DNA from 3 places in the Rhodococcus ruber genome. Region 2 is predicted to be linked to each of the others. Evidence: riboswitches for the same ligand, from Rfam matches in the RefSeq annotation. Region 2 holds a riboswitch; each other region holds the start of a gene.
What was found. Region 2 has a riboswitch for S-adenosylmethionine ahead of F1734_RS18580 (bifunctional o-acetylhomoserine/o-acetylserine sulfhydrylase). Riboswitches for the same ligand answer to the same signal wherever they lie in the genome.
Positions count from the first base shown of each region.

Region 1 (3,270 bases), 2.5 Mb from region 2:
CCCATTCGGCGGTCGGGTCGAGGCCGAGAGCCTCGGCGGCGGCGGCCTCGGCGCCGGGCAGCGGCCACGGAAGCGCGTTGCGGTCCACCTTGCCGGAGGTTCGGGTGGGCAGTTCGTCGACCAGCGCCAGTCTCGGGACCAGGGCTGCGGGCAGCTGCTCGCCGAGGAGGTCGCGCGCGGAGGCGAGGTCGAACTCGGGATCGGTGCTGGCGATGTAGCCGACGAGGATCGAGTGCCCGGCCGCCGTCTTGCGCACGGCGGCCGCGCCGCCGGCGACGCCGGGCAGGTTCTGCAGAGCGTTGTCGACTTCGCCGAGTTCGATGCGGCGGCCGCCGATCTTGACCTGATCGTCGGCGCGTCCCTGGAACAGCAGCCCCGCGCGGTCGAGGGTGACCAGGTCGCCGCTGCGGTAGGCGCGGTCCCAGCCGAGGGTGGGCATGGGGGCGTACTTCTCGGCGTCCTTGGCCGGGTCCAGATAGCGGGCCAGGCCGACACCGCCGATGACGAGTTCGCCGGTGCCGCCCTCCGGGACGGGGCGGCCCTCGCCGTCCACCACGGCGAGATCCCAGCCGTCGAGCGGCAGGCCGATGCGGACCGGGCCGGTGCCGTCCATCGTCGCCGCACACGCGACCACGGTGGCCTCGGTGGGTCCGTACGTGTTCCACACCTCGCGTCCGGGCACAGCCAGCCGCTCGGCGAGATCCGGTGGGCAGGCCTCCCCGCCGAAGATCAACAGCCGCACCGCTTCGAGCGCCTCGGCCGGCCACATCGCCGCGAGGGTCGGAACGGTGGAGACGACGCTGATGTCGCGGGAGACCAGCCACGGTCCGAGGTCCATCCCGGACCGCACGAGGGAGCGGGGCGCGGGGACGAGGCACGCGCCGTGCCGCCAGGCGAGCCACATCTCCTCGCAGGACGCGTCGAATGCGACCGACAGACCGGCCAGCACGCGGTCGCCGGGGCCGATCGGGTTCTCGCGCAGGAACAGCCGGGCCTCGGCGTCGACGAAGGCGGCGGCGCTGAGATGGCTGACGGCGACACCCTTGGGGGTGCCGGTGGAGCCGGAGGTGAAGATGATCCAGGCGGCGTCGTCGAGGCGCGGACCGCGCAGCTGCGGCTTCGGCGACGGCGGCGCGGTGCCCGGACCGATGCCGTCGGCGGTGACGACGGCGGTGACCTGCGCTTCCCCGAACACGAGCTCGGCGCGTTCGTCGGGGTCGTCCGCGTCCACCGGCACGTAGGCCGCGCCGGCCGCGAGAATGCCCAGGATCGTCACGTACAGGTCCGCGGAGCCGGACGGCATGCGCACGCCGACGCGGTCCCCGCCACCGACTCCCGCGTCGGCGAGCCGGTAGGAGCAGGCGACGACCTCCTCGACGAGTTCGGCGTAGCTGAGGGTGACGGATCCGTCGTCGACGGCCGGAGCGTCAGGGTGGGTGTCGGCGGTGGCACGCAGGATGTCGACGAGAGTGCGCGGGGCCGGGGCATGGGAGGAGCGGAGGAACTCCTCGGGGATGCGATACGACCGATCCGAATCCGTCGTGGGCTGGGCAGGCAATCGCATGTCCTTCTCTCGGCCTGGTGGTGCGTTCGTCCGGTTATCTCACGGTCAGGTGGACGGAGGGTGAACATCGGGTGTGTCGGTGCCCACTCGCGCGGTGGATTCTTCCGCGTCCCGCAACGCCGGAATCCCGGCCCGATGTCCGGCTCGGCGTGAGAAACCGCCTCTCCCTGGGGATTCGCGTTCCGGACGACCGACGGTGCGGTCCCGGTTTGACATCCGCGCGCGCTTTTGCCATCCTCTTCCGCAGGTCACGAGAACCAGCGACAAGCCCCGGCTAGCTGGTCGGCAACCCTCCTCCGCGGTGGGGTGCTCCGGGTGACGACCTGGCCGTGTTTCCACACCGGACACGGCAAGCGCGGATTCGGACCGTGATCGTACTCGGGCGACGAGGCGACCACCGGCGAATCCCTGAACGACGAGGGAACGTCATGACTGCCGCTGTACTGACCGCCGACACCTGTATCGCCCCGTTCGCCCGGGTCACCGGATGTGATCTCCAGGTGCCCCTAGTGCAGGGCGGTACCTGCACCTACGCCAACTTCGACTACGCGGCGAGCGCGCCGGCCCTCGAAGCGGTGACCGAGCGGATCGCCGAACTCCTGCCGTACTACGCCAGCGTGCATCGCGGTGCCGGTTACGCCTCGAGGATCTCCACCACCAGCTACGAGCAGGCCCGGGAGTCGGTGGCTCGATTCGTCTGTGCCGCAGACGATCAGGTGGTCGTGTTCACCCGCAACACCACCGACTCGCTCAATCTCCTGGCCGGAGCCGTGCCCGGCGACGTGGTGGTGCTCGACGTCGAGCACCACGCAAACCTGTTGCCCTGGAAGAACGCTCGCGTTGTCGAGGCTGCGGACACCGTCGCCGAGACGGTCCGCCGGCTCGTCGCGGAACTGTGCAGCCGGCCCGCCGCGCTGCTCGCCGTCACCGGCGCCTCCAACGTCACCGGCGAGGTCCTCCCGATCGCCGAACTCGCCGACGTCGCGCATGCCTGCGGTGCCCGGATCCTCGTCGACGGAGCACAATTGGTTCCGCACCGGCGGATCGACCTCGCCGCGCTCGGCGTCGACTACCTCGCGTTCTCGGGGCACAAGCTCTACGCTCCGTTCGGTGCCGGTGCTCTGGTGGGGCGCCGGGACTGGCTCGACGTCGCGGAACCGCACCTCGCAGGGGGTGGTGCGGTCCGCGACGTGAGTCTCGGCCACACCGAATGGGCTTGCGCCCCGGCGCGACACGAGGCGGGCACGCCCAACGTGCTCGGCGTCGCGGCCCTCGCCGCGGCGTGCGACGCGCTCGCCGGTTTCGACGCCGATGCCGTCACCGCGCACGAGGAGGCGTTGTGCCGGCGCCTGCTCGACGGGTTGCGCGGTGTCGACGGTGTCGAGATCCTGCGGCTGTGGAGCGACTCCCCGGACTCCGTGGGCATCGTCACCTTCACGGTCGCCGGCTTCGAGCCCGGCGAGGTGGCGTCGTATCTGTCCGCCGAGCACGGAATCGGGGTGCGCGACGGCCGGTTCTGCGCGCACCCGCTGCTCGCCCGGGTCGGGCTGCCCGGCGGCGCGGTTCGTGCCTCTCTCGGTCTCGGCAGTTCCTCCGCCGACGTGGATCGTCTGCTCGACGCGCTGCGCACGCTCGTCGATGCCGGTCCCGGCTGGACCTACGCGAAGACCGACGGACTGTGGGGGCCGTCGCCCGAGACCCGTCCG
Region 1 covers NZ_CP044211.1:982,617-985,886, forward strand. The annotation lists gene F1734_RS04605 (Pls/PosA family non-ribosomal peptide synthetase) at 1-1,564, opposite strand, end outside; SAM riboswitch class IV at 1,811-1,926, shown strand; gene F1734_RS04610 (aminotransferase class V-fold PLP-dependent enzyme) at 1,993-3,270, shown strand, end outside.
Region 1: linked by a shared signal. The riboswitch ahead of F1734_RS04610 (aminotransferase class V-fold PLP-dependent enzyme) and the one ahead of F1734_RS18580 (bifunctional o-acetylhomoserine/o-acetylserine sulfhydrylase) in region 2 are both predicted to bind S-adenosylmethionine.

Region 2 (3,270 bases):
TGAGCTGGGAGTGGGTGGTCGAGGCGGGGTGGATGACCAGCGAGCGCACGTCGCCGATGTTGGCGACGTGGCTGTGCAGGGTCAGCGCGTTCACGAACTTCTTGCCGGCGTCGACGCCGCCGGCGAGTTCGAAGGTGACGATCGCGCCGGTCCCGCGCGGGGCCAGGGCCCGGCCGCGCTGGTGCCAGGGGGAGGAGTCGAGGCCGGCGTAGGCGACGGCGGTGACCTCGGGGCGGCGGGCGAGGAAGTCGGCGACCCTGCCGGCGTTGGCGACGTGGCGTTCCATGCGCAGGCTCAGGGTCTCGAGGCCCTGGGCGATGAGGAAGGCGTTGAACGGGGAGACCGCGGCGCCGAGGTCGCGCAGCAGTTGCACGCGGGCCTTGAGGGCGTAGGCGGGGGCGCCGAGGTCGGCGTAGACCACGCCGTGGTAGCTGGGGTCGGGGGTGGTGAACTGGGGGTGGCGGGCGGTGCCGTCGGGTCCGGGGGCGGTCCAGTCGAAGGTGCCGCCGTCGACGATGACCCCGGCGATGGCGGTGCCGTGGCCGCCGAGGTATTTGGTGGCCGAGTGCACGACGATGTCGGCGCCGTGCTCGAGGGGGCGGATCAGGTAGGGGGTGGCGACGGTGTTGTCGACGATCAGCGGCAGGGCGTGCTCGTGGGCGACGGCGGCGACGCCGGGGATGTCGAGGAGGTGGTTTTTGGGGTTGGCGATGGTTTCGCCGTAGAAGGCGCGGGTGGTGGGGCGGACGGCGGCGCGCCACTGGTCGAGGTCGTCGGGGTCGTCGACGAAGGTGACCTCGATGCCGAGGCGGGGCAGGGTGTAGTGCAGCAGGTTGTAGGTGCCGCCGTAGAGGTAGGGGCTGGCGACGAGGTGGTCGCCGGCGGCGGCGAGGTTGAGGAGGGCGTAGGTCTCGGCGGCCTGGCCGGAGGCGAGGAGCAGGGCGGCGACGCCGCCCTCGAGGGCGGCGATGCGTTGTTCGACCGCGTCCTGGGTGGGGTTCATGATGCGGGTGTAGATGTTGCCGGGTTCGGTGAGGCCGAACAGGGCGGCGGCGTGGTCGGTGTTGTCGAAGGTGTAGCTGGTGGTCTGGTAGATCGGCAGGGCGCGGGCGCGGGTGTCGCCGCCGGCGGGCTGTCCTGCGTGGATCTGCTTGGTCTCGAAGCTCCAGCCGTCTTCGCGCCGGGTGTTCTCGCTGTCGGTCATGATGTCCTTACTGGCCGTGGTCGGGAGGTCGGGGCGGCTAGTGACGACAGCTCATGATCACAACCCTCATGACGAATACCTCCATCGGACCGGCTTGTCGTGCGGCGTGTCGCCGGACGACCGGGTCATCACCCGGAGCACCCCACCCTGGCCGGAGGGTTGCCGACCAGCAAGCCGGGGCTTCACGCTGGTACTCATGACCTGGCGCGAGTCTAGCGGCTCGGACGGACGCTTCGGTAGGCGACCCGTGCCTGCCGGGAGAGGGCGCCTGAGCAGGTGAAAGTTACCCGCGGGTAGCCGGGGGTGCGCTTGGCGGACCGGGGCGATAGCAGTACGCTCGTCTTGTTTGGACCGTGTTCCGCACGTGTGAGCACGCCATAAATGGTTCATTGAGCCGACCACGATCGCACCCACAAAGTGGGATCGACTTGGGACCAGGGACACTTCCTAGGAGGACGCGAAGCGCACATGTCCAAGATCAAGGTTGAAGGAACGGTCGTCGAACTCGACGGCGACGAGATGACCCGCATCATCTGGCAGTTCATCAAAGACAAGCTGATCCATCCCTACCTGGATGTGAATCTCGAGTACTACGACCTCGGCATCGAGCACCGCGATGCGACCGACGACCAGGTCACCGTCGATGCGGCCAACGCCATCAAGAAGCACGGCGTCGGCGTCAAGTGCGCGACCATCACTCCCGACGAGGCCCGGGTCGAGGAGTTCGGCCTGAAGAAGATGTGGCGCTCGCCCAACGGCACGATCCGTAACATCCTGGGCGGCACCATCTTCCGTGCCCCGATCATCATCTCGAACGTGCCGCGCCTGGTGCCGGGCTGGACCAAGCCGGTCATCGTCGGCCGTCACGCCTTCGGCGACCAGTACCGCGCCACCGACTTCAAGGTCGACCGCCCGGGCACCGTCACCATCACCTTCACGCCGGAGGACGGCTCCGAGCCGATCCAGCACGAGGTGTGCCGGATTCCCGAGGACGGCGGCGTCGTCATGGGGATGTACAACTACAAGAAGTCCATCCAGGACTTTGCGCGGGCCTCGCTGTCCTACGGCCTGCAGCAGAACTACCCGGTCTACCTCTCGACCAAGAACACGATCCTCAAGGCCTACGACGGCATGTTCAAGGACGAGTTCCAGCGGATCTACGAGGAGGAGTTCAAGGCGGAGTTCGACGCCGCCGGACTCACCTACGAGCACCGTCTCATCGACGACATGGTCGCTTCCTCGCTCAAGTGGGAGGGCGGCTACGTCTGGGCCTGCAAGAACTACGACGGCGACGTCCAGTCGGACACCGTCGCGCAGGGCTACGGTTCGCTGGGCCTGATGACCTCCGTGCTCATGACCCCGGACGGCAGGACCGTCGAGGCCGAGGCCGCGCACGGAACCGTCACCCGGCACTTCCGGCAGCACCAGGCCGGCAAGCCGACGTCGACGAACCCGATCGCGTCGATCTTCGCCTGGACCCGTGGTCTCGAGCACCGCGGCAAGCTCGACAACACCCCCGAGGTGATCGAGTTCGCCCAGCAGCTCGAGGACGTCGTCATCAAGACCGTCGAGGCCGGCCAGATGACCAAGGACCTCGCCCTGCTCATCGGGCCCGAGCAGGCTTGGCTGACCACCGAGGAGTTCCTCGCCGCGCTCGACGAGAACCTCCAGAAGGCCCGCGCCTGACGCACGGACCGCACACGACGGGACGCCCCTGCCGGGGGCGTCCCGTCGTCGTTCCGGGTCGGGACCGTCCGCTACGGTGACCGGCGTGCCTCATGTCGTCTCCACCGTCAACGTCAACGGTGTCCGTGCCGCCGCCGGCAAGGGCCTGCTCGCCTGGCTGGCCACCGAGCCCGCCGACATCGTGTGCCTGCAGGAGGTGCGCGCCACCGAGCAGCAGTTCCACGCGGCGATCGCGCCGGCCCTCGATGCCGGGTGGTACGTCGTGTCGGCCGAATCGGAGGCCAAGGGCCGTGCCGGGGTGGCGATCCTGTCCCGGCGCCCCGCCGACTCCTCGCGCGTCGGGTTCGACGAGGACGAGTTCGCCGCCTCCGGACGGTACG
Region 2 covers NZ_CP044211.1:4,008,160-4,011,429, reverse strand. The annotation lists gene F1734_RS18580 (bifunctional o-acetylhomoserine/o-acetylserine sulfhydrylase) at 1-1,204, opposite strand, end outside; SAM riboswitch class IV at 1,291-1,406, opposite strand; gene F1734_RS18575 (NADP-dependent isocitrate dehydrogenase) at 1,673-2,890, shown strand; gene F1734_RS18570 (exodeoxyribonuclease III) at 2,976-3,270, shown strand, end outside.

Region 3 (3,270 bases), 1.7 Mb from region 2:
GGCCTGGGACAGCTCCACGGTCGGCAGCCACAGGCCGTTGTCGAGGACGAGCTGCTGTGCCTGCTCGATCAGCTCGCCGCGTTCGGCCGGGTCGGTGGTGCGCAGCTGCGCGGACAGGACCTCGTCCAGCGCCGGGATCGGGCCGCGGTTGTTGAGGTTGCGCCCGTCGAGTCCGAACGTGGTGCGCAGGATGTCGCCGTCGGCGCGCGTGCTGTTGTAGTAGGTGGCGTCGAAGTCCTTCGTGCCCTGCCGGGCAGTGGCTTCCGGGGTGGAGACCAGGTCGAGCTGCAGGTCGATACCGACCTCGCGCAGCTGCTGCTGCACGAGCTCGAGGATCGCCTGGTTGCCGGCGAACACCGAACTGAACAGCACCGAGAAGGACAGGCGGTTGCCGTCCTTGACGCGGATGCCGTCCGGGCCGGGAACCCAGCCGGCGGCGTCGAGGATCGACTTCGACTTCGCCGGGTCGTAGGTGACGTCGTCGAGTGCGGCGTAGCCGGGGGTGCGGGAGGCGAGGGTACTGGTCGCGGGCCGGAAATCGGGGCCGAGGACGGTGTCGACGAGTTCCTGGCGGTCGAGGGCCGGCACGATCGCAGCGCGCACCGCCGGATCGGTCAGGACGCCACGGGTGACGTTCGGCTGGAAACCGAACGGGACACCCGGGTTCGGCGTGGTGAGGATCCGTCCGCCGCTGCCTTCGATCTGGGAAGCGTCCTGCGGCAGCGCATCGCTGATCGCGTCGAGCTGGCCGGATGCGAGGCTGCCGGTGCGTACACCGGACTCCGGGACGATCGTGAACTCGATGCGATCGAGGTAGGCCTCGCCGTCGTGCGCGAAAACGTCGGATCCCCACGAGTATCCAGTGCGCTTGACCAGCGTGGCGGACTTGTCCTGCTGGTAGTCCTCGTAGACGAAGGGACCGGTGCCGGACAGGTCGCCGGCGCAGCGTTCCTCCGCGGACTTCGCGACGTCCCTGTCGGACAGGAAGCCGAGTTGCAGCGTCGACGACGCCTGCAGGAACTGCGCGTTCGGTCCGGCGAAGGACACCTGGGCGGTGAGCGGATCGAGCACCGTGGTGCCGGTGTACCCCGACAGGTAGCTCGCCGCCAGCGCTGCCTTGGCGCCGGTGAGGGTCTGGACGATCGCGTCGAAGTTCTTCTTCACCGACTCCGCGGTGAACGGGGTGCCGTCACTGAATGTCACGCCGTCCTTCAGCCGGAACGTGAACGCCGAGGCGTCCCCGTTCACCTCCCAGCTTTCGGCGAGCCACGGCTTCAGTTCACCGGTCCCGGGGTCCTGATCGGTGAGCGAGTCGACGATCTGACGGGCGACGTAGATGGTCTGGTTGCTGCCGGCCTGCGCGGGATCGGCACACGTGGGGGCCTGGGACAGGCCGTAGCGCAGGGTGCCGCCGGGCTGCGGGGTGCCGCCACCGGAGGAGGTGCCCGCCGTGTCGGCGCCGCACGCGGCGAGCCCACCGGTGAGGATTGCGGCGGTGGCGCCCGCGACGGCGCGACGTCGGGCGGCAGAGGTGAACGGAACAGGCACCGGGGAACTCCATGATCTCGTGAGGCGCCGATGGCACCGCGCTTCGCGATGCCACCGGCCGGGCAGACGGTCGTAGTTCTTCGACTGGGTTGCGCCGCTCAGGCGCGACAGGATCGGGGGCGACAGAGGCCCGAGCACTGACGGCACAGGTCGACGTGCAGGCGCGCCCACGCGCCCACGAACCCCTCGCCTGCCATGCCTTCTCCTCCATCGTTCCCGGCGGTAGCACCCTCACCTGCGGCAGGGGGTTGCTGCGACGTCGTCGAGCCGGGTCTCTCGGTCGCTCTGGATGGTTCCCGGTGACCGTACGCGTTGCGAACGAGTTCGGAGAACCCTTTCGCTCACCGTGATCGAAACCCGGCGTCGGCACGACGGCGCCGGTCGGCGAGCGCACAGAGCAGCGACACCGCGAGCATGGCGGCGCACACCGCGAGGCCGGCCGACGCGGCACCGGCGAAGTCGTCCCCGTCCGTCGCCAGCGCCGACAGATACAGGCCGGACACCGCGGCGAGGGCGACCGTCGCGGACAACCGCTGTGACAGTTGCAGGAACCCGGCCGCGACACCGTGACCGCCCGCCGGGGACGACTCGAGCGTCAGCGCCCGGTTGGGTGCATCCACGAATCCACCCGAGAGGCCCGACAGAGCGGCCAGCGCCACGAACACCGGCATCGTGGCGTCGTGCCGCACAGCGGCGGCGTAGCCACCGACGACGGCGATCTCGGCCGCCACCGCCACGACGACCGTCACCCGGCCGTATCGCGCGACGACCCGCCACCCCACGGCCGAGGCGACGGCCATCGCCGCGGCGGCGGCGGACAGCACGGCGGCGGCCTGGACCGCGGCATAGCCGCGCCCCTCGATGAGGTACAGGCTCACGACGGTGTTCAGGGACAGCACCGCACCGAACCAGAACAGTGCGACCAAGGTGCCGAGGATGTATCCGCCGGATCCGGTCAGTTCGGGAAGCAGCACGGGCTTGCCGCCGCGCACGGCGACACGGCGTTCCCACCATAGGAAGGTGGCGAGTGAGACCGCCGCTCCCCCGACGGCGAACACCGCACCCACCGGACCCGGTTCGGAGACCACGGGCACCATCACCAGCGTCGTGGCCGCCGCGAGCAGCGCGAGGCCCCCGGCATCGACCCCGCTGCGGGCCGACGGTCGTCCCCGATCCGGGGGCAGGCGGCGGGCCGCGAGCACGAGTGTGACGAGTGCGCACGGCACGTTGAGAATCAGCAGAACACGCCACCCGTAGTCCCCGGGTGCAGCGCCGAGCACCAGCCCACCGACGAGTGGACCGCACAGCCCGGCGAGGCCTCCGGCCGTGCTGTAGGCGGCCAGGGCCCGGGCGCGCGCCGGGCCGGTGTAGTTCTCGGCCAGGATCCCGAGCACCTGCGCGCTGATCAGGCCCGCCCCGACCCCCTGACCGGCCCGTGCGGCGACGACCGTCCAGGGGTCGGACGCGACAGCTCCGCACACCCCCATGACCGCGAAGAGGGTCATGCCCGCGAGGAACAGCCGCCGCCGGCCGGCCACATCGCCGAGCCGGCCTGCCGGGACCAGCGCAAGACCGAAGCTCAGCGAGTATGCGGCCAGGATCCACTGCACCTGCGAAACGCCCGCGTCGAGACCGGTCCGCAAGGCGGGAAGGCCGATGTTCAGCACCGACGAATCGAGCAGGGTGGTGAAGCCGGCGGCCGCACAGACCGGCACCACTGAC
Region 3 covers NZ_CP044211.1:216,224-219,493, reverse strand. The annotation lists gene F1734_RS01060 (ABC transporter substrate-binding protein) at 1-1,548, opposite strand, end outside; SAM riboswitch class I at 1,753-1,844, opposite strand; gene F1734_RS01055 (MFS transporter) at 1,890-3,270, opposite strand, start outside.
Region 3: linked by a shared signal. The riboswitch ahead of F1734_RS01060 (ABC transporter substrate-binding protein) and the one ahead of F1734_RS18580 (bifunctional o-acetylhomoserine/o-acetylserine sulfhydrylase) in region 2 are both predicted to bind S-adenosylmethionine.